Regions from separate parts of the Variovorax sp. GW821-FHT09D04 genome, predicted to be linked through region 1. Evidence: riboswitches for the same ligand, from Rfam matches in the RefSeq annotation. Region 1 holds a riboswitch; the other holds the start of a gene.
The links. A riboswitch is a leader RNA that binds a small molecule or an ion and turns the genes downstream of it on or off. The one in region 1 is predicted to bind cobalamin.
Positions count from the first base shown of each region.

Region 2: another riboswitch for cobalamin. It lies ahead of AC07O4_RS02460 (TonB-dependent receptor); the one in region 1 lies ahead of AC07O4_RS13240 (TonB-dependent receptor domain-containing protein).

Region 1 covers NZ_JBWKPA010000003.1:622,977-633,104, forward strand. The annotation lists gene AC07O4_RS13215 (AraC-like ligand-binding domain-containing protein) at 1-614, shown strand, start outside; gene AC07O4_RS13220 (universal stress protein) at 660-1,085, opposite strand; gene AC07O4_RS13225 (sulfite exporter TauE/SafE family protein) at 1,159-1,986, opposite strand; gene AC07O4_RS13230 (cell division protein ZapA) at 2,279-2,614, opposite strand; gene AC07O4_RS13235 (hypothetical protein) at 2,611-2,838, opposite strand; cobalamin riboswitch at 2,982-3,222, shown strand; gene AC07O4_RS13240 (TonB-dependent receptor domain-containing protein) at 3,295-5,235, shown strand; gene AC07O4_RS13245 (cobyrinic acid a,c-diamide synthase CobB) at 5,220-6,617, shown strand; gene AC07O4_RS13250 (bifunctional adenosylcobinamide kinase/adenosylcobinamide-phosphate guanylyltransferase) at 6,604-7,185, shown strand; gene AC07O4_RS13255 (ABC transporter substrate-binding protein) at 7,182-8,060, shown strand; gene AC07O4_RS13260 (FecCD family ABC transporter permease) at 8,066-9,076, shown strand; gene AC07O4_RS13265 (ABC transporter ATP-binding protein) at 9,073-9,855, shown strand.
Region 2 covers NZ_JBWKPA010000001.1:549,132-559,259, reverse strand. The annotation lists gene AC07O4_RS02470 (energy-coupling factor ABC transporter permease) at 1-308, opposite strand, end outside; gene AC07O4_RS02465 (PepSY domain-containing protein) at 381-1,919, opposite strand; gene AC07O4_RS02460 (TonB-dependent receptor) at 1,934-3,958, opposite strand; cobalamin riboswitch at 4,249-4,531, opposite strand; gene AC07O4_RS02455 (hypothetical protein) at 4,613-4,834, opposite strand; gene AC07O4_RS02450 (hypothetical protein) at 4,986-5,393, shown strand; gene AC07O4_RS02445 (cation:proton antiporter domain-containing protein) at 5,398-7,101, opposite strand; gene katG (catalase/peroxidase HPI) at 7,285-9,543, shown strand; gene AC07O4_RS02435 (tetratricopeptide repeat protein) at 9,648-10,128, shown strand, end outside.

The DNA.
Region 1 (10,128 bases):
AACTGCTGTTCGACCAGCCCTTCGAGCAGATCGTGCTCAAGCTGCCCGGCGAGCGGCTGCGCAGCGAACTGCGCGACACCGAGGCGCTCACGGCCACCACGGTGTCGGGGCGCGAGGGCGCGGGGCACCTGCTGCTGGGCATGATCCGCACGCTGCGCGAGGACTTCGACGCGCTGCAGCCGGCCTCGGCGCTGGCGGTGGCCCATGGCGTGCAGAACATCCTCGTGGCCGGCCTGCAGACGCTGCCTGCGGCGCACGCACCGGCGCTCAGCAAGCTCACGGCGTACCACCTCGCGCGCGTGAAGCAGCGCATCGACGAGCAGCTGGCCGATCCGACGCTGTCGGTGGGCACGCTGGCGGCGCAGCTGGGCATGTCGGTGAGCCACATCCACCGCGTGTTCAAGAGCGAGCCGCTGACGCCCTCGCAGTACATTTGGGAGCGCCGGCTCGACGCATGCAGCCGCGACCTGCTGGAGCCGCGCCTGGCAGGGCGGCCGGTGGGAGAGATCGCGTACGGGAGGGGGTTCAACGACGCGGCGCATTTCAGCCGCGCGTTTCGCGAGCGCTTCGGGTGTTCGCCGCGCGAATGGCGGCAGCAGCGCTCGCCGCAATGACCGCGGCCACGGCGCATCGGCCGTCGCCGGGGTGACCGGGTCTTCTTACTGGACCAGCAGCACCGAGACGTCGGTCTCGGCCACGACCTTGGTCGCCACCGAGCCCATCAGCGCGCGGCCCAGGATGCCGTGGCCGTGCGTGCCCAGCACGATCAGCTCGGCCTTCGATTCGGTGGCCGACTTGAGGATTTCCTCGGCCGCGTGGCCGTGGCGCGCGTCGGCGGTGAAGTTGGCCACGCCTTTCTCGGCGAACCAGGCCTTCACCGGGTCGAGCACCTTGGCGTTTTCCTCGGCGTAGTACTCGGTGACGATTTCCTTGCTCAGGTGGCGCGCCACGTGGCCGGAGATGCCGGTGCAGACATTGACCACCACCAGCTCATGGCCGTCCACGAACATGGCGCGGTTGGCGAGCAGGTAATTGAGGGCCTTTTGCGTGTAGGCGCTGCCGTCGACTGCAATGAGGATTTTCATGGCTTTCCTTCTACGACTGTGAACAAGTGCCGCATAGGATGGCACAGGAAAGCCACGGGGTGTTTGATATGCCTCAGCCGCGCAGGCCCTTCCAGAGCATGTAGGCGGCCAGCAGGTACAGGATGCTCGCGAACACGCGCTTGAGCTTCTTCACCGGCAGGCTGTGCGCGGCCTTGGCGCCCAACGGCGCGGTGAACACGCTGCAGGCCGCGATCACCACGAGCGCGGGCAGCCAGATGTAGCCGAAGGCGCCGGCCGGCAGGCCCTGCACCGACTGGCCGCTGAGCACGTAGCCCAGCACGTTGGCCACCGCAATGGGAAAGCCCAGCGCCGCGCTGGTCGCCACCGCGTTGTGGATCGCCACGTTGCACCAGGTCATGAACGGCACGCTGATGAAGCCGCCGCCCGCGCCCACCAGGCCCGAGATGAAGCCGATGATGCCGCCCGCCGCGAGCTGGCCGCCGGTGCCGGGCATCTGGCGCGTGGGCTTGGGCTTCTTGTCGAGGAACATCTGCGTGGCCGAGAAGCCCACGAACAGCGCAAAGAAGATGGCCAGCGCCGTGCCCTTGAGCAGCGCGAACACGCCCAGGCTGCCCGCGAGGCTGCCGATGACGATGCCGGGTGCCAGGCGCTGCACGATGTCCCAGCGCACCGCGCCGCGCTTGTGGTGCGCGCGCACGCTGGACACCGACGTGAAGATGATCGTCGCCATCGAGGTTGCGATCGCCATCTTCACCGCCAGGTCGGCCGGCACGCCGCGCTGGCCCATGATGATCGTGATGAACGGCACCATCAGCATGCCGCCGCCGATGCCCAGGAGGCCCGCGAGGAAACCGGTGCCCAGGCCGAGCGCGGCGAGTTCGGCGATCAGGAGGGGGTCGAGCAGGGCAGCGAGGTTCACGGGAGGATGGAGAAAGAACGAGCGGCTGAAAAAGCAACGGCCCCGTGCGGTGAAGCAGGGGGCCGTGGCGGGAAAAGGTGTCTGCAGATGGTGTGCCGGACCCGCATCCTGAACCAGGGTTCAGGTGGGCGAGGGCAGCAGGACTTCGGGTTCATCTGACGCGAGATGATCACGCCCGTCAAGCGATGTACCAAGCCCGGCTCCGGAGAGCATTGGAACAAGGAAATATTAAGCCCGACACGTCTGCAGACAAAACGGATTTTACGCCCCGGATGTGCCGGGCCGCGCGCCCTCAGAGCAAATGTCCATCGCCCGCCAGGGCCTGATCGAGTCTCTGAATGAGCTGGGCGGCCTTCGGGTCGGTGTCGGTGGCGGTTTCTTCCGTGCTGCTGGCCGCGACGGGGGCCGGTGCGGCGGCAGCAGCGGCCTGCTGGGCCGCGAGATCGAAAGCCAGGTTCAGCGAGGCGAGCACGGCGATGCGGTCGCGTGCCTTCACCTTGCCCGCGTCGCGGATCTTGCACATGGCCGCGTCCACGCGGTCGACGGCCTCGCGCAGTTGCGCTTCGCCGCCGTCGGGACAGCCGAGCAAGTAGCTCTGGCCCATGATCTGTACTTCAATCTGCTTCATGCGTGATGGGAATCTTCGGAAGGGGGTTCGGCCGGCAGCCGTTCGAGCAGGGCATCGAGGCGAGTGCGGGCTGCGGCGAGCCGCGACTTCAGGCCGTCGCGTTCACGCGTGAGCGCATCGACCTGTTCCTGCAGCAGCGCGTTGGTGCGCTGCACCTCTTCGTGACGCACGAGCAGGCGTTCCACACGCTCGGCGATCTGGTCGATGGGGCTGGAGGCGGGCATGGTTGGCGATTGTAGTTTCCCGGGAATTCGGAACATCCGGCGCACCGCGCGGGGCGCGCACCGGACGTGGCCGAGATTCTGGGGCCTGCGCCGCCCGTGATCAAACACGGTGTGGTGCGCGCGCCCCGTGGGCGCCCCGTGGGCCTAAAATCCTGCCCGTTGGTGCTCGCGGCGTGGTTCGCACGGCGCAGTTCAACGGGAAGCAGGAGTGGACGCCCCCCGGGGCCGAAGCCGCCTGCGCTGCCCCCGCAACGGTCAAGCAGACGACGCCGCAACGCGTCACCCCTTTCCATCCAGCCACTGGGCGCCCTGAAACAGGTGCCTGGGAAGGCGGCAAAGGGTCGATCTGCCAGCCCGGATACCGGCCAACAAGGCGGCTGCCGCATCGGCAGCCATGACGCCCATGGCGCCGGCGGGGAAGCCGGCCAGGGCATAGAAGTTCGTTCGGTTCACCCCATGATTTCCTGTGTTTCCCTCTCCAGCGGCCGCGCCAGCGTGCGCCGCAACCGTCCCGCGTGCCTGCCGCTGACGCTCGCCCTGGCCTCGGCCTTCGGCGGCCTGGCCCTGGTGCCGCTGGCTGCGCAAGCGCAAGCCGCCGCGACGCTCGACGAGACCGTCGTCACCGCCAACCGCACGCCGCAGGCGCTGTCGGACCTGGTGGGCGATGTCTCCATCATCGACCGCAAGACCATCGAGCGCAGCGGCGCGACCGGCGTGGCCGACGTGCTCGCGCGCCTGCCGGGCATGGAGATCTCGCGCAGCGGCGGCGTGGGCAATGCCACCAGCGTGTTCATCCGCGGCGCCGAGTCGCGCTTCACCGCGGTCTACCTGGACGGCGTGCGCATCGATTCGCAATCGACCGGCGGCGCCGGCTGGGAAGGCATTCCGCTCGCGCAGATCGACCGCATCGAAGTGCTGCGCGGCCCGGCCGCCGCGGTGTACGGCTCGGACGCCGTGGGCGGCGTGATCCAGCTCTTCACCAAGCGCGGCGAGGAGGGCGTGTCGCCCTACGCCGGCATCGGCTTCGGCAGCCACGGCCTGCGCCGGATCGAAGGCGGCGTGAGCGGCAAGTCGGGCCTGCTCGACTACTCGTTCGGCGTGGCGCATGAGGAAAGCAAGGGCTTCAACATCCAGCCCATCGCCAAACGCACGCCCTCGAAAGACGGCTTCACCAACCCCGACCGCGACGGCTACCGCAGCACCTCGGGCAACCTGAAGCTGGGTTTCCAGATCACGCCCGACCAGCGCATCGACGCCACCTTGCTCACCAGCAACACCGAGGCGGCCTACGACCCGTCGGTGAGCTTTCGCACCAAGCCGCCGATCACCTTCCGCAACGACGTGTCGACCAACGAGCTGCGCACCGCCGGGCTGACCTGGTCGGCCAAGTGGAACGACATCTACAGCACCCGCCTGCAGGTGACCGATTCGCAGACCGTCTACAAGACCCAACCCTCGTTCTACCGCACCGAGACCCGCCTGCGCGGCTACCTGTTCCAGAACGAATTCCGTTTCGGCGCCCACCTGGTGACCGCCACGCTCGAGCGCCGCGAAGACGCGCTCGAGAACGCGCCCACCACCTCGGCCAAGCTGTTCTCGCGCGACCGCTCGCAGAACGCCGCCGCACTGGGCTACGGTTACGTGAAGGGCCCGCATTCGCTGCAGCTGCACGTGCGCCATGACGACGACAGCGAGTTCGGCGGCAAGACCACCGGCAGCGCCGCCTACGGCTACGCGATCACGCCGAGCCTGCGCGCCACCGTGTCGGCCGGCACCGCGTTCCGCGCGCCCACGCTGTACCAGCGCTTCAGCGAATACGGCCTGGCGAGCCTGCAGCCCGAATCGAGCCGCAACGTCGAGCTGGGCCTGCAGTACACGGCCGGCGCCACGCAGGCCGGCATCGTGCTGTACCGCAACCGGGTGCAGAACCTCATCGTGTTCGACGGCAGCGCCAAGGGTTGCCAGTCGTCGTTCGGCTGCTACGCCAGCACGGCGCGTGCGCGCTACCAGGGCGTGACGCTCACGGGCGGCCACCGCATCGGCGACGTTACGCTGCGCGCCTCGCTCGACTACCAGGACCCGCGCGACCTCGCCACCGACCACCTGCTGGCACGCCGCGCCCGGGCCCACGGCACGCTGGGCGCCGACTGGCGCATCGCCGGCTGGACGCTGGGCGCCGAGGTCCAGAGCTCTGGCAAGCGCTACGACGACGCGGCCAACACCGTCAAGCTCGGCGGCTACACGCTGCTCAACCTGTCGGCCAGCACGCAGATCACGCGCGACCTGAACCTGGTGGCGCGCGTGGACAATGTGGGCGACAAGGACTATCAGTTCGCACGGCTCTACGCCACCGGGGGCCGCACCGCGTACGTCGGACTCAAGTGGACTCCGCAGTAAACACCCGCCGCCCTTCGCCCGGCGCAGCCGTCACCTGCGCCGCGGTGCTCGTGGCCGCGCCGGCCTCGGGGCAGGGCAAGACCACGGTCGCGGCCGCGCTCGCGCGGCTGCACGTGCGCCAGGGCCGCCGCGTGCGGGCCTTCAAGTGCGGTCCCGACTTCCTCGATCCGCACTGGCTCGCGCTGGCCACCGGCGCGCCGGTGCATTCGCTCGACCTGTGGATGACCGGCGAAGCCGACTGCCGCGCGCGCCTGCATGCCGCCGCGAGCGAGGCCGACCTGGTGATTGTCGAAGGCGTGATGGGCCTGTTCGACGGCACGCCCAGCGCGGCCGAGCTGGCCGAGCGCCTTGGCCTGCCGGTGCTGGCCGTGATCGACGCCCAGGCCATGACCGGCACCTTCGGCGCGCTGGCCTACGGCCTGCAGAACTTCCGCCCGGGCCTGCCCTGGGCCGGCGTGCTGGCCAACCGCGTGGCCGGCGAGCGCCATGCCGACATGCTGAAGGACGCATTGCGCGAACCCGGCGACTGGCTCGGTGCCTTGCCGCGCAGCGCCGATTTCGCGCTGCCCGAACGCCACCTGGGGCTGGTTGGCGCCGCCGAACTCGGCGACGCGATGGTGCGGCTTGATGCCGCGGCCGACGTGCTCGCCGCCACGCCGCTGGGGCAGCGCGCGCCCGGGCAGCTGCCGCAGGTGCGCTTCGAGCCCGTGCCGACTGCGCCCGTCGCGCCGCTGCTGGCCGGACGCACCATCGCCATCGCGCGCGACACGGCGTTCTCGTTCATCTACCCGGCCAACCTCGAGGTGCTCGAGGCCCTCGGCGCGCGGCTTGCGTTCTTCTCGCCGCTGGCCGACGAGCCGCTGCCGCCCTGCGACGCCGCCTGGCTGCCCGGCGGCTACCCCGAACTGCACGCGGCCGTGCTGTCGGCCAGCGACCGGCTGCGGCTCTCGCTCGCCAACCACGTCACGGCCGGCAAGCCGATCTGGGCCGAATGCGGCGGCATGATGGCGCTGTTCGACGAACTCGCCACGCGCGACGACGCCGAGCGGACCGACGTGCACCGCCTCTGGGGCGTGCTGCCGGGGCGGGCCGTCATGCAGAAGCGGTTGGCCGGCCTGGGCCCGCAGCAGCTCGACCTGGGCGCGCATGCCTTGCGCGGCCATACCTTCCACTACTCGCGCTGCGAGACGCCGCTCGCGCCCGCCGCGCGCACTGTCGGCACGCGCGGCGGCGAGGCGCTGTACGTGCACGGGCCGGTGCGCGCGAGCTACTTTCATGCGTGGTTCGCGTCCAGCCCGGAAGCGACCGCGCGGCTCTTCGGCGCCATGCCCCTCGAACTCGACAGCCACGCCGCACAGGCGCCCCCCGATGCCCCTCACTGAGCACGAATTCATCCTCGGCGGCCAGAAAAGCGGCAAGTCGCGCCGCGCCGAACAGCGCGCGGCCGACTGGCTGGCGTCCGGGCCTGCATCGCGCCGCGCGGTGCTGATCGCCACCGCGCAAGCCCACGACGACGAGATGCGCGAGCGCATCGCGCGTCACCAGGCCGACCGTGCCGAGCGCGTGCCCGGTCTGCAGACCCTCGAGGAGCCGATCGAGCTGGGGCGCGCCATCGTCACGCAGAGCGCGCCCGACACGCTCGTGGTGGTCGACTGCCTCACGCTGTGGCTCACCAACTTGCTGATGCCGCTGCGCACCGAAGGCGCCGCGGTGGTCACGCGCACGCCCTCGGCGCACGCCACGCTGCTGCTCATCGCGCTGCGCGAGGCGCGCGGGCCGGTGGTGCTGGTCGGCAACGAGATCGGCCTGGGCGTGATCCCGCTGGGCCGCGAGACCCGTGCCTTCGTCGACGTGCTCGGCCGGCTGAACCAGGACGTGGCGGCCGCCTGCCACCGCGCGACGCTGATGGTCGCCGGCCTGCCGCTGACGCTGAAGGCGCCTGGCGCATGAGCTTCGACCGCATGAAGACCTGGTTGCGCGCGTCGTTGCTCGGGCTCGCCCTGGTGGGCGCGCAGGCGGCGCAGGCCGTCGATGTAGTGGATGAGCGCGGCGTCACCGTGCACCTGGCGCAGCCGCCGCAGCGCATCGTCTCGCTGCTGCCGTCGCTGACCGAAGGCGTCTGCGCACTCGGCGCCTGCGACCGCCTGATCGGCGTCGACCGCTATTCCAACTCGCCCGCGCAGGTGCGCGCACTGCCGCAGCTCGGTGGCGGGATCGACCCGAACGTCGAAGCCATCGTTGCCCTCAAGCCCGACGTGGTGCTGCTCGCCAAGTCGTCGCGTGTCACGCAGCGGCTTGAGGCATTGGGCCTGAAGGTGATCGTGCTCGAACCCAGGAGCCACGCCGACGTGCGCCGCGTGCTGGGCGCGCTCGACCAGGTGCTCGGCACGCACGAGGCGCCGGCCGTGTGGCGCGCCATCGATGCGGCCGTGTCGGCCGCGGCGCAGTCGCTGCCCGCCAGCGCCAAGGGCCTGCGCGTGTACTTCGAGGTCAACACCGGCCCTTATGCGGCGGGCGATTCGTCCTTCATCGGCGAGACGCTCGCGCGCCTCGGCGTGAAGAACATCGTGCCGGCGTCGCTCGGCCCCTTTCCCAAGCTCAACCCCGAGTTCGTGGTGCGCGCGAACCCTGACCTCATCATGGTCAGCGTGCGCAGCGCGATGGGACTGGAGCAGCGACCCGGCTGGGGCGGCATCCGCGCGGTGCGCGAAGGCCGCGTGTGCCGCTTCGACGCCGAGCAGACCGACGTGGTCGTGCGCCCCGGCCCGCGCATGGACGAGGCCGCGCGCCTGATGGCGCAGTGCCTGGCGGACAAGGGGCGGTGAGCGGCATGCATTCCGCCCATCTGCGTCGCGTGTTGCTGCTCGGTGCCGGCTTGCTCGTGTTGGGCGCGGCGTTGCTGCTCTTCGGCCTGGGCATCGGCAGCACCGGCTTCCAGAGCCTGCTGTCCGCGCGGCACGATCCGGTGGCGCTGCAGATCGTGTGGGACATCCGCCTGCCGCGCACCCTCGGCGCGTGGCTCGCGGGCGCACTGCTCGGGCTTGCGGGCGCGGTGGCGCAGGGCCTGTTCCGCAACCCGCTGGCCGATCCGTACCTGCTGGGCAGCGCCTCGGGCGCCTCGCTCGCCGTGGCGCTGGCGCTGATGCTGTTCGGCGGCTCCGTCACCAGCACGCAATGGGTGATGCGCCTGGGACTCACCGGCGCGGCCTTCGTCGGCGCGGTGGCGGCGGTGCTGCTGACGCTCACGCTGGCGCGTGGCGTGCAGCAGACCCTGCGGTTGCTGCTGGCGGGCGTGATCGTCGGCGTGGTGCTGGGCGCCGCCAAGGACCTCATCACCATCGCCTCGGCCGACATTCTTCAGGCGCTGCAGGGCTTCGTGCTCGGCAGCACAGGGCTGGTCGGCTGGGCGGCGTGCGCCGTGATGGCGGCGGTTGGCGCAGCCTGCCTGTTGCTGGCCTGGGCGCTCGCGCCGGTGCTCGACGGCTTGGCGCTGGGCGAGGCCACGGCGCGCAGCCTGGGCCTGCCGCTGGGCGCCATGCGCGCCGCGCTGGTGGCCGTGCTGGCGCTGGCGACCGGCGCCGCCGTCGCGCAGACCGGCCTCATTGCTTTTGTCGGCCTGGCCGCGCCGCACCTGGTGCGCTCGGTGGTCAAGACCACGCATGCGCGGCTGATCGTGCTGTCGGCGTTGATGGGCGGGCTGCTGCTGATGGCGGCGGACCTGCTGGCGCGCTGGCTGATTGCGCCGCAGGAGCTGCCCGTGGGCGTGCTCACGGCCGTGCTCGGCGGCAGCTACCTGCTGTGGCTGATGCACCGGCGCGGCGCGAAGGGAGGCGGCCTATGAGCTGCACCCCATCCGCCGCGCTCGAAGCGCACGGCCTCAGCGCCACGCTCGGCTCGGTCGAGGTGCTGCACGGCATCGACCTGGCGCTCGCGGCCGGCCGCTGGACCAGCATCGTCGGGCCGAACGGCGCCGGCAAGTCGACGTTGTTGAAAGCGCTGGCAGGTCTGCTCGCACATCGCGGCGAAGTGCGGCTCTTCGGCGAAGCGCAGGCGGCCGTGCCGGCCCGCGTGCGTGCCCGGCGTTTGTCATGGCTGGGCCAGAGCGGCACGGGCGAGGGCAGTGCCGACGATTTGATGGTCTACGACGTCGCCATGCTGGGGCGCCTGCCGCATCAGCGCTGGCTGGCTGCGCCGAGCGAGGCCGACCGCGATGCCGTGGAGCGCGCGTTGCGCAGCACCCAGGCCTGGGACTGGCGCGACCGTCCGCTGGGGCAGCTCTCCGGCGGCGAGCGCCAGCGTGTGCTGCTGGCGCGCGCGCTGGCGGTCGAGGCCGAGCTGCTGCTGATGGACGAGCCGCTGGCCAACCTCGATCCGCCGCATCAGGCGGACTGGATGCAGACGGCGCGTGCACTGGTGGCTGAAGGCCGCACCGTGGTCAGCGTGTTGCACGAACTGCCGATGGCGCTGGCTGCGGACGAACTGGTGGTGATGAATCGGGGGCGGGTGACGCATCACGGTGCTTGCTCCGACCCTGAGACTCACCAGGCGCTGGAGCAAGTGTTCGACCATCGCATTCGCGTGCATCGCGTGGCGGACCAGTGGATCGCATTGCCGCTATGAAGCTTCGCGCATCAAGTCATTCGGGGCGTGCTCCCGCCGACGGGGCACCTTGCTCCGCGAATGTCCTCCGCCCTTCGGGCTCCCCCTTGGTTTCGCTGCGCAAGGCACCCCATCGGCGTGAGCGACCAGTTCGGTCGTTGATCCGCCCGCACCACGACAGCGCCCATCGTGCGCAGGACACTGGGTGCTTCCCGCAGCGAAATCAAGGAGGAGGGCGAAGCCCGGGGGAAATTCGCGGAGGGAAGTACCCGGTGGCCTGTGCACACGCCCTGA
Region 2 (10,128 bases), on a different contig from region 1:
AAGAACAGGCTCTGGATGAGCAAGCCGCCGGCCAGGCCGATGGCCGCGGGCGCGAGCCCGAAGAGGAGCATCAGCGTGGTGCCCAAAATCAGGTGCACCTCGGACACGCCCACCGGATGGTGCGGGAACACCTCGAAGAAGCAGAACACGAGCATCACGGTGAAGACCGAGCGCAGCAGCAGGCCGATGGGGCCGTCCTTGCGCAAGGTGTCGAAGGCGACCTTGCCTGTGTAAGCCAGCGCAGCCGCCCCCGTGGCATAGCTGAGGAAGATCTTGGATCCGTCGACGAGTCCGGGTTCGATGTGCATGCGCACCTCCTGAAATGCACCGCAGTGCGAAAGTTGATTGTTGGGGGATGGACTGGCTTGCGCAAGTCCCCGTCATGAAACCCGGGAGCCTTGCAGCCCCCGTTGAACAGGCGAAGGCCCTGGCTTGCGCCGCAGCCGCCGCCAGCCGATCACCACGCCGCTCGCCGAAGCGACGACGCCGATGACCGACAGGAACCACACCACGAAGTCCCAGGCCGGCCGGTACTGGATGAGCCAGGGAAAGTCGAGGCTGTGCGCGGCGTTGAAGAGCCAGCGGCGCAGCCGCGCGTTGCGGTCGTTGCTGCCGGCCACCTGGCCGCTCGTCGGGTCGATGTAGAGCCAGCTGCGCGCGGCGTCGTCGAACTCGAGCCGCCACACGGGCAGCACGCGCGTGCGGTGGTGGCCGTACCAGTGGAAGTCTTCGTGCGTCTGCAAGGTGGCCTGCGTGATCGTCGCGCCGGGACGCAGACGGGCGGCGGCGCGCACGATGTCCTCGCGGGCGATGACGGCTGGTGCGCCGGTGGCGGCATCGACCACCTGCACGCGGGCCTGCGCATCGCGCAGCTGCAGCAGCGGCTTGCCGTCGAACCCCATCAGCAAGACTTCGCGCGGTGCGGCAGCGCCCTCGCCTGCCGGCACCACGGCCGGCGGCCAGGGGAACGGCGATGCACCGGCGCCCGTGTAGCGCGCCATCGCAGCCGCATCGGCGGGCGCGCGCTGGAACCAGCCGTTGGGGTTCATCGAGAGCCAGCCGCTCACGATCCAGGTCAGCACGAAGAAACCGCCGATCAGCCCGGCGATGTGGTGCCAGGCCATCCAGCCGGTGTACGGCGTGACCGCGCCGCTGCGAAAACGCCGCCGCAGCCGGATGCGCAGGATGCCGATGACGATGCCCGTCACGGCCGAGACGATGCACGCGGCCGACAGCCACACGACGACGTCGTGCCACAGCGGCGGATCGGCGCGCAGCGGCGTGAAGTAGATCCAGTGCGGCACGGCGCCCAGCCAGTTCCAGAAGCGCTCGGTGCGCGTGGTGTCGCGCACCACCTCGCCGGTGCGCGAGGACACATACAGCTCGGTGCCCGCCGCGTCGCCGGTTTCGATGCGGTGCAGCGGGCGCAGCGGGTTCAGGCCCTGCGGCACGGTCCACTGGTCGCGCTCCAGCGTCTCGGCCCAGCGTGCGCCGGGCTGTGCGGAGAAGTCGCGGGCGATGGCCTCGGCCTGCGCCGCATCGACCGGGCCGAGCACACGGCCGTCGCGCGCGGACACGACATGCCGCCCGCCGCGTGCATCGACGATGCGCCACACGGGCTGCGCGTCGGCGCCGGCCTGCATCTCCAGCGCCATGCGCCTGGGCTGCTGCGCGCGCACCGCGGGCGGCAACGCATCAAGTGCGGCGGACGGCGTGACCACCGCCTGCGCGAAGCGCACCGGGCCGAGCCCCGCGAGCCGCTCTTCGTCCGTGAGGTTCGGGTACCCCACGTACATCATGACCACGCCCGAGACGAACCACATGACGAACAGCAGGCAGCCGCCGATGCCCAGCCATCGGTGCGTCCAGTACAGCGCCCGCCGCAGCGGGGGCCATGCGCGTTGCCATGTGGTGCTCATGGGGCCGTGCGTGTTCAGAAGGTCACGAACGCCGACAGCTCGAACGAGCGCGGCCGGCCCAGCAACCACTGGTTGCCGCCGTTCGAGAACGAGACCGGGTACTTGCGGTCGGCCAGGTTGAAGGCGCGCAGCGCGAGCTTGAGCGACGGGTTCGCCTGCCAGCTCACGCCCGCGTCGGCCACGGTGTACGAACCGATCTGCCGCGTGTTGGCCGCATCGACCTGCCGCGCGCCGACGTGGCGCACGCCGAGCTCGGCCTCCCACTGCGGCAGGAAGCGCCAGTGCAGCCACAGGTTGGCCGCCACCTGGGGCACGCCGGCCGGTGTGTTGCCCGCACGCGAGACCAGCGACTTGCCGACCGCCTCGTTGAAGTCGTCGTAGCGCGCACGCAGCCGCGCGGCGTTGGCTTCGAGACGCAGCGTGGAAGTGAGCGCCAGGTCGAGCGTGGCCTCGATGCCTTCGGACGACTGCTTGCCGATCTGCTGCACGACGGTCGGGTCGTTCGCGTCGCGCGACAGCAGCTTGGTCTTCTCGATGCGGTAGGCGGCCACGCTCCAGGCGCCGCGGCCCTCGGCCAGCTGGCGCTTGTAGCCGACCTCGACCTGCTTGCCGACGCTGAGCTCGAACGGCACCTGCGTGGCCGAGGTGCTGATGAGCCCGGTGAGCGGATCGGCCGCGCGCGCCACCTGCGCATAGAACGACTGCGCGGCGTCGGGCGCATAGACCACGCCGAGGCGGCCGGTGGCGTACTCGAAGGTCTTGTCCAGGCGCGGGGCGCGGTTCTGCGGGTCGGTGCGCACGATCTTCGCGTGGTCCCAGCGCAGGCTGCCGACCACCGACCAGTGTTCGTTGAAGGCCAGCTTGTCTTCGGAGAAGAAGGCGTAGGTGCGGGTCTTGGTCTTGTAGCGCGGCAGGTAGGGCGTGGGCGAAACGTAGGTGCCGGGGTTGAAGACGAAGGCATCGACCACCGAGCGCCCGCCGTAGGGCGTGTCGCTCGAGTTCAGGAAGTCGATGCGGTTCACATCGAAGCCCACCAGCACCTGGTTCTTCAGGCCGAACAGCGCGTGCTTGAAGGTGGCGTCGGTGCGGTTGCCGATCTGCTCCTGGTCGTGGCCGATCTCCAGGTAGTCGCCGCGCGTCACGCGGTTCGTGGTGGCGCTGTAGGTGTAGGTTTCGCTGTCGCGCCAGTGGCGCTTGCTGTCCAGGCGATAGAGCTGGTTGCGCACGGTGACGGCGTCGTTGGGCGTCCACTGCGCATCGAGGCGGGTCCAGCGGTCGCGGTACTTGACCTCGGCGTCGTCGAGGTTGTAGTTCTGTTCGCGGTTCAGGCTGCTCAGGCGGCCGTTGACGAGCGGCACGCCGAAGTAGCGCTGCGGCGTCTGGCGGCCCTCGTCGTGCGAGAGCGTGAACTGCAACCGCGGCGACACGTCGAGCCGCACGGCGCCGCCCACCGCCAGGCTCTCGGCCTCGCCGCGCCGCATGAAGCCGTCGGTTTTCCGGTGGCTGATGTCGAAGCGGTACGAGAGCATGCCGTTGATCGCCCCGCCGCTGCCGAAGGCGACCTGGCGCGTGGCGTCGGAGCCGACGGTCACGAGCGCCTCGTTGCGAATCGGGCCGCGCGTGGGCTTCTTGGGCACCACGTTGATCGCGCCGCCGATGGCGCCTTCGCCGAACATCACCGAGGCGGCGCCGCGCAGCACCTCGATGCGGTCGGTCGACCAGGTGTCGAACGGGAAGGTGACGGTGCCCGCGCCCACGTACAGGCGCGTGCCGTCGTACAGCTGCATCACCGAGCCATGACCGTTGAAGCCGCGCGCCGACAGCGACGAACCGCCGTTGCCCGGCGCGGGCGAGCCCGTGATGCCCGTGGCGCGGCTCGCGGCCTCGACCACCGACACATCGCCGCGCGCGCGGATCGCGTCGCCAGTGAGCACCTCGATGCTGGCCGGCGTTTCGAGCGGCGTGAGGCCCAGGCGGCTGCCGGTCTGCGTGGGCTCGTCCAGGGCCAGCGGCGTGTGGCGGCTGGCTTCGACCTGCACGGGGGTGAGGCTGGGGCGACCGGCCGTGTCGCCCGACTGGGCGAGAACTGGCCCGCAAGCGAGGCCGAGCCCCAGCGAAAGACCTGAAAGACCCGAAAGGCGCGCCCGTTGCAGGGGCGGGCCCGAGCGATCGCGCGGCGGCGATGCAATGCGATTCATCCGACTTCTCCTCCGGCCCGCGTCCCCGCAGGCTCCTGACCGATCGCGGACGCCGAGGGAGAAGAGACGAGGGGCGGTGCCGTTTCGCGCGAGGGAAAAGCGGCAGGCCCGGACACGCACTCCCGCAGCATCCGAAGGCGGTTGCGAAGGCCGGTATCCGGGCTCGCGGAGTGCGTCGGGATGCAATGCATGCACCTCGGCGCCGAAGCCCTCGCCTTCCCACGCCGAAGCGCAGTGGCTGCCCGGGCGAAGAATCGCCGGGACCTGAGGGTGTCGATGTCCGCTGACCGTTGCGGGGGCAGCGCAGGAATGGAAGGGTCGTTCGAAAAAACGACGCCTCGCACCTGCTTCCCGTTTAACCCCGCCGCCAATCCTGTGACTGGTCGTGCAGGGCACCTTCGAACCGTGGGGTGTTGGACGACACCGGTGTGAACCAATGTTTCCAACCGCCGGGATTATAGGGAGCGCCCTGCGGCAACGCCCTTGCGGGCCCCGTCAGACGGGCTTGCCGTCGGGCCCGAACAGCCGCCGCAGCACCGCCACGCCGGCCACCAGTGCGTTCGAATACGTGGCGTAGGGCTCGTGGGCGGCTTCGAGCGGCACGTACACATGGGTGGAGTCGCCGGGCGAGCCGTCCACGGCCTCCATCAGCACCCAGTAGAACTCCCCTTCTTCCAGTTCGTGGACGGTGAGTGCGATGTCTCTCGGCGAAGGCATGACGATCAGAGAAATGAAACAGGAAATGAACCCGCCTTTGAACGGGCAAGGGGCCGGCGCGGTTGTCAGTACTAGGGCTTCTCCTACAGTGCATGGACGCCGCGCGGCCTAATGTTAGGGGTGGGGAGTTGCATCAGAACAAGGAGTCAGCATGAAACATTTCACGCTTGAACCCAACATGCGCGCCGCCTTCGGTGGCGCGTTCTACCCGACCGGTTACTCCCTGGTGATGTTTCCGAGCGTCGAAGACGCCAGCCGCATCGGCCACGGGCTGATCGCGAAAGGCATCGTGAGCGGCGACGAGGTCTACCTGATACCGGCCGAAACCGTCCTGGCGGAAATCGCGCCGACCGTGCATGCCTCGCACAGTCCCCTGCCCTCCGCCGGCACCGACGGCGACACGGTGCGCGCCTTCATCCAGCTGGCCCACGAAGGCCACACGGGCCTGCTGATCCGCACCAAGGACGGCGCCATCGCCGAGCGCGTGATGGAACTGGTGCGTACCGTGCCCTACTCGATCGCCGAGCGCTATCGCACGCTGGTGATCGAGGACCTTTGAATCGTCAAGCCGGCACCGCCATCGCGGCGGCGCGCTGCACCACATCGCGGGCCATGGCCTGGGCGAGTTCCTGTTCGCCCAGGAACACCTTCGCGTCGGTTTCGGCGGCCAGCAGGCGGGCTTCCTGCTCGTTGTGGCTGCGCACCACGGTCTGGATGGTGGGGTTCAGCGTGCGCGCGGTTTCGATCATCTGGCGCACGTTCATGGCGTCGGGCGTGGCCACCACGAGCACGCGGGCGCGCGCCACGTGCGCCTGGATCAGCACCGCCGGGTCGGCCGCGTCGCCCCACACGGCGGGGATGCCGGCCTCTCGCAGCTTCTCGACCAGCTCGCGGTTCTGCTCGGCCACAACGTAGGGGATGTCGTTGGTCTCGAGCTCGGCGGCGATGCGCCGGCCCACCCGGCCGTAGCCGACCAGCACCACCTGGCGCGACAGGTACTTGGCCTCGGTGGTCATGGGCAGTTCGGCCAGCGGGTCGCTGCGCGCGTCGAGTTCGCGTGCGAACTTCGAATGCGCGTGCAGCCATTTCTGCAGCGGTGCGATGAGGCTGAACCACAGCGGGTTGGTGGCGATGGAGATCAGCGCGCCCGCCAGCACCAGGCTCTGGCCTTCCACCGGCAGCAGGCCGAGCGACACGCCCAGCCCGGCCAGGATGAACGAGAACTCGCCGATCTGCGCCAGGCTCGCGCTCACGGTGAGCGCCGTGGCCAGCGGGTAGCGGAACACCAGCACCAGCGCGCAGGCCGCGAGCGACTTGCCCAGCACGATCACCAGCACCACGGCCAGCACCTGCAGCGGGCGCTCCAGCAGCACCGAGGGGTCGAACAGCATGCCGACCGACACGAAGAACAGCACGGCAAAGGCATCGCGCAGCGGCAGCGACTCCTGCGCCGCGCGGTGGCTGAACTGCGACTCGCGCATCACCATGCCGGCGAAGAAGGCGCCCAGCGCGAACGACACGCCGAACAGCGCCGCCGAGGCAAAGGCGATGCTCACGGCCGCCGCCACCACGCACAGCGTGAACAGCTCGCGCGAGCCGGTGCGCGTGACCTGCCAGAGGATCCACGGGAACACGCGCCGCCCCACCACCAGCATCAGCACCACAAAGCCGCCAACCTGCAGCAGCGTGAGGCCCAGCGTCTGCCAGACGGGGTCGCCGCTGGTGTCGACCTTGGTGCTGCCCAGCGCGCCCGCCAGCGGCGGCAGCAGCACGAGCACCAGCACCATCGCGAGGTCTTCGACCACCAGCCAGCCCACCGCGATGCGACCGGTGAAGGAATCGAGGATGCCCAGGCTCTCGAGCGCGCGCAGCAGCACCACCGTGCTCGCCACCGACAGCGCCAGCCCGAACACCAGCGCCGCGCCCCAGCTCCAACCCCACCACACCGCCAGGCCGCCGCCGAGCAGCGTGGCGACGACGATCTGCGCGATGGCGCCGGGCAGCGCGATCTTGCGCACCGCGAGCAGGTCGGCCAGCGAAAAATGCAGGCCCACGCCGAACATCAGCAGCATCACACCGATCTCGGCCAGCTGCGCGGCAATGCCCGCGTCGGCCACGAAGCCGGGCGTGAACGGGCCGATGATCACGCCCGCCAGGAGGTACCCCACCAGCGCCGGCAATCGCAGCCGCGCCGCGAGAAAGCCGAACACCAGCGCCAACCCCAGGCCGGCGGCAATCGTATTGATGAGGGAGACGCTGTGGGGCATCGGTCCATTTTGCAGGAACGGCCCCCAACCTTTGAAGCCCGCAGGCTTCTACGGGCCTGCGTCTACACCCCTACGGAAGCGACGCGAACTATCGTAGGCATAAAGCACTTCTATTCGCATCGACACCTTTCTCATCCAGAATTTGAGCGGTCCCCCCGTCCCCCCAACAACAGGAGCCTCCCCATGAGCAACGAGAAAACCGAAGCGAAGTGCCCGTTCAGCCAGGCCACCGGCGCCGGCACCACGAACCGCGACTGGTGGCCCGAGCAGCTGCGCCTGGACCTGCTGCACCAGCACTCCTCCAAATCCGATCCCCTGGGCGCCGGTTTCGACTACGCCAAGGCCTTCCAGAGCCTCGACCTCGCCGCGGTGAAGAAAGACCTCGCCGCACTGATGACCGACTCGCAGGACTGGTGGCCCGCCGACTTCGGCCACTACGGCCCGCTCTTCATCCGCATGGCCTGGCACAGCGCCGGCACCTACCGCATCGGCGACGGCCGCGGCGGTGCCGGCCGCGGGCAGCAGCGCTTCGCGCCGCTCAACAGCTGGCCCGACAACGTGAGCCTGGACAAGGCGCGCCGCCTGCTGTGGCCGATCAAGCAGAAGTACGGCCAGAAGATTTCCTGGGCCGACCTGTTGATCCTCACCGGCAACGTCGCGCTCGAGACCATGGGCTTCAAGACCTTCGGCTTCGGCGGTGGCCGCCCCGACGTGTGGGAGCCCGACCAGGACGTGTACTGGGGCCGCGAGAAGACCTGGCTCGGCGGCGACGTGCGATACGCACAGGGCTCGCCCGGCGTCGAGAAAGACCGCGGCGTGCTCGTGAAGGACGACGACAGCAAGGTGCCGCACACGCGCAACCTCGAGAACCCGCTGGGCGCCGTGCAGATGGGCCTGATCTACGTGAACCCCGAAGGCCCGGACGGCAACCCCGACCCGATCGCCGCGGCCCACGACATCCGCGACACCTTCGCCCGCATGGCCATGAACGACGAGGAAACCGTGGCGCTCATCGCCGGCGGCCACACCTTCGGCAAGACGCACGGCGCGGGGCCGGCCTCGAACGTCGGCAAGGAACCCGAAGCCGCCGGCCTCGAAGACCAGGGCTTCGGCTGGAAGAACAGCTTCGGCACCGGCAAAGGCGGCGACACCATCACCAGCGGCCTCGAAGTGACGTGGACCACCACGCCCACGAAGTGGAGCAACAACTTCTTCGAGAACCTGTTCGGCTTCGAATGGGAGCTGACCAAGAGCCCCGCAGGCGCGCACCAGTGGGTGGCCAAGGGCGGCGCCGGAGCCGGCACCATCCCCGACGCGCACGACGCCTCCAAGCGCCACGCGCCGACCATGCTCACCACCGACCTGTCGCTGCGCCTGGACCCGGCCTACGAAAAGATCTCGCGCCGCTTCCTGGCCAACCCCGACCAGCTCGCCGACGCCTTCGCGCGCGCCTGGTTCAAGCTCACGCACCGCGACATGGGCCCGCGCGCCCGCTACCTCGGGCCCGAGGTGCCGGCCGAAGAGCTGATCTGGCAAGACCCGATCCCGGCCGTCGACCACCCGCTGGTCGATGCCAACGACGTCGCGGCGCTGACGAAGAAGGTGCTGGCCTCGGGCCTCACGCCCGCACAGCTGGTGTCGACGGCGTGGGCCTCGGCCTCCACCTTCCGCGGCTCCGACATGCGCGGCGGTGCCAACGGTGCCCGCGTGCGGCTGGCACCGCAGAAGGACTGGGCCGTCAACCAGCCCGCGCAGCTGGCCCAGGTGCTGAAGGTGCTCGAAGGCATCCAGAGCGAGTTCAACGCGGCACAGACCGGCGGCAAGAAGATCTCGCTGGCCGACCTGATCGTGCTGGCCGGCGGTGCGGGCGTGGAACAGGCCGCGCGCAATGGCGGGCGTGAAGTGAAGGTGCCCTTCTCGCCGGGCCGTGCCGACGCCTCGCAGGAACAGACCGACGTGCCCTCGTTCGAGCCGCTGGAGCCCGCGGCCGACGGCTTCCGCAACTACCTGAAGGGCCGCTACAGCGTGCCCGGCGAAGCGCTGCTGATCGACAAGGCGCAGTTGCTCACGCTCACGGCGCCCGAGATGACGGTGCTGGTCGGTGGCCTGCGCGTGCTCGACACCAACGTCGGCCAGGCGCGCCACGGCGTCTTCACGAAGACGCCCGGCACGCTGAGCAACGACTACTTCGTGAACCTGCTCGACATGGGCACGGAGTGGAAGGCTGTGTCGGACGCCAAGGAGGAATACGAAGGCCGCGACCGCAAGACCGGCACCCTCAAGTGGACCGGCACACGCGTCGACCTGGTGTTCGGCTCCAACGCGCAGCTGCGCGCCATCGCCGAGGTCTACGGCGCTTCCGACAGCCAGCAGAAGTTCATCGACGACTTCGTGGCCGCCTGGACCAAGGTGATGAACCTGGACCGCTTCGATCTCGCCTGAGGCGGGGCGCCAGCGCCGTCCACGCCCCGGGGCCCTGCCCCGCGGGCGCGGACTCCCATGAACGAGGTATTCGTTTTTCGGGCCGGGCCACTAGATTCGGCCCCATGAAATTCGCGAAGGCATGGCTTGCCGCCGGCGTCGTCCTGGCGGCCTCGCAGTTCGGCGCGCTGCACGCGCAGGACGGCAACCCCGAATGGCGCGCGCTGCGCCAGGAACTCGTGCAACGCATCAACGCCAACTGCTACGACGTCGGCACGCTCGAGCTGGCGCAGCAGGTGCTGCAGACGGCGCGACGCACGGGCGGGGTCGAGTCCGCCGACGCGGCCCTCAGCCTCGTGCTGCTGGCCCACGTCCACCAGCGACAGGGGCAGCTGACCCGGGCCGCGCAGTCGTACACGGCTGCGCTCGCCATCCAGGAAAAGACCGCCGGACCCGACAGCCCGATGGTGGCGTTCACGCTGAGCGCGCTGGCCGGCCTGCACTACCGCCGCGAGGCCTTCGACCAGGCCATTGCGCTGTACGAACGCGCCCTGGCGATCCACGAGAAGCAGCGGCGCCCCGACGCACACGCCGTGCTGTACAGCC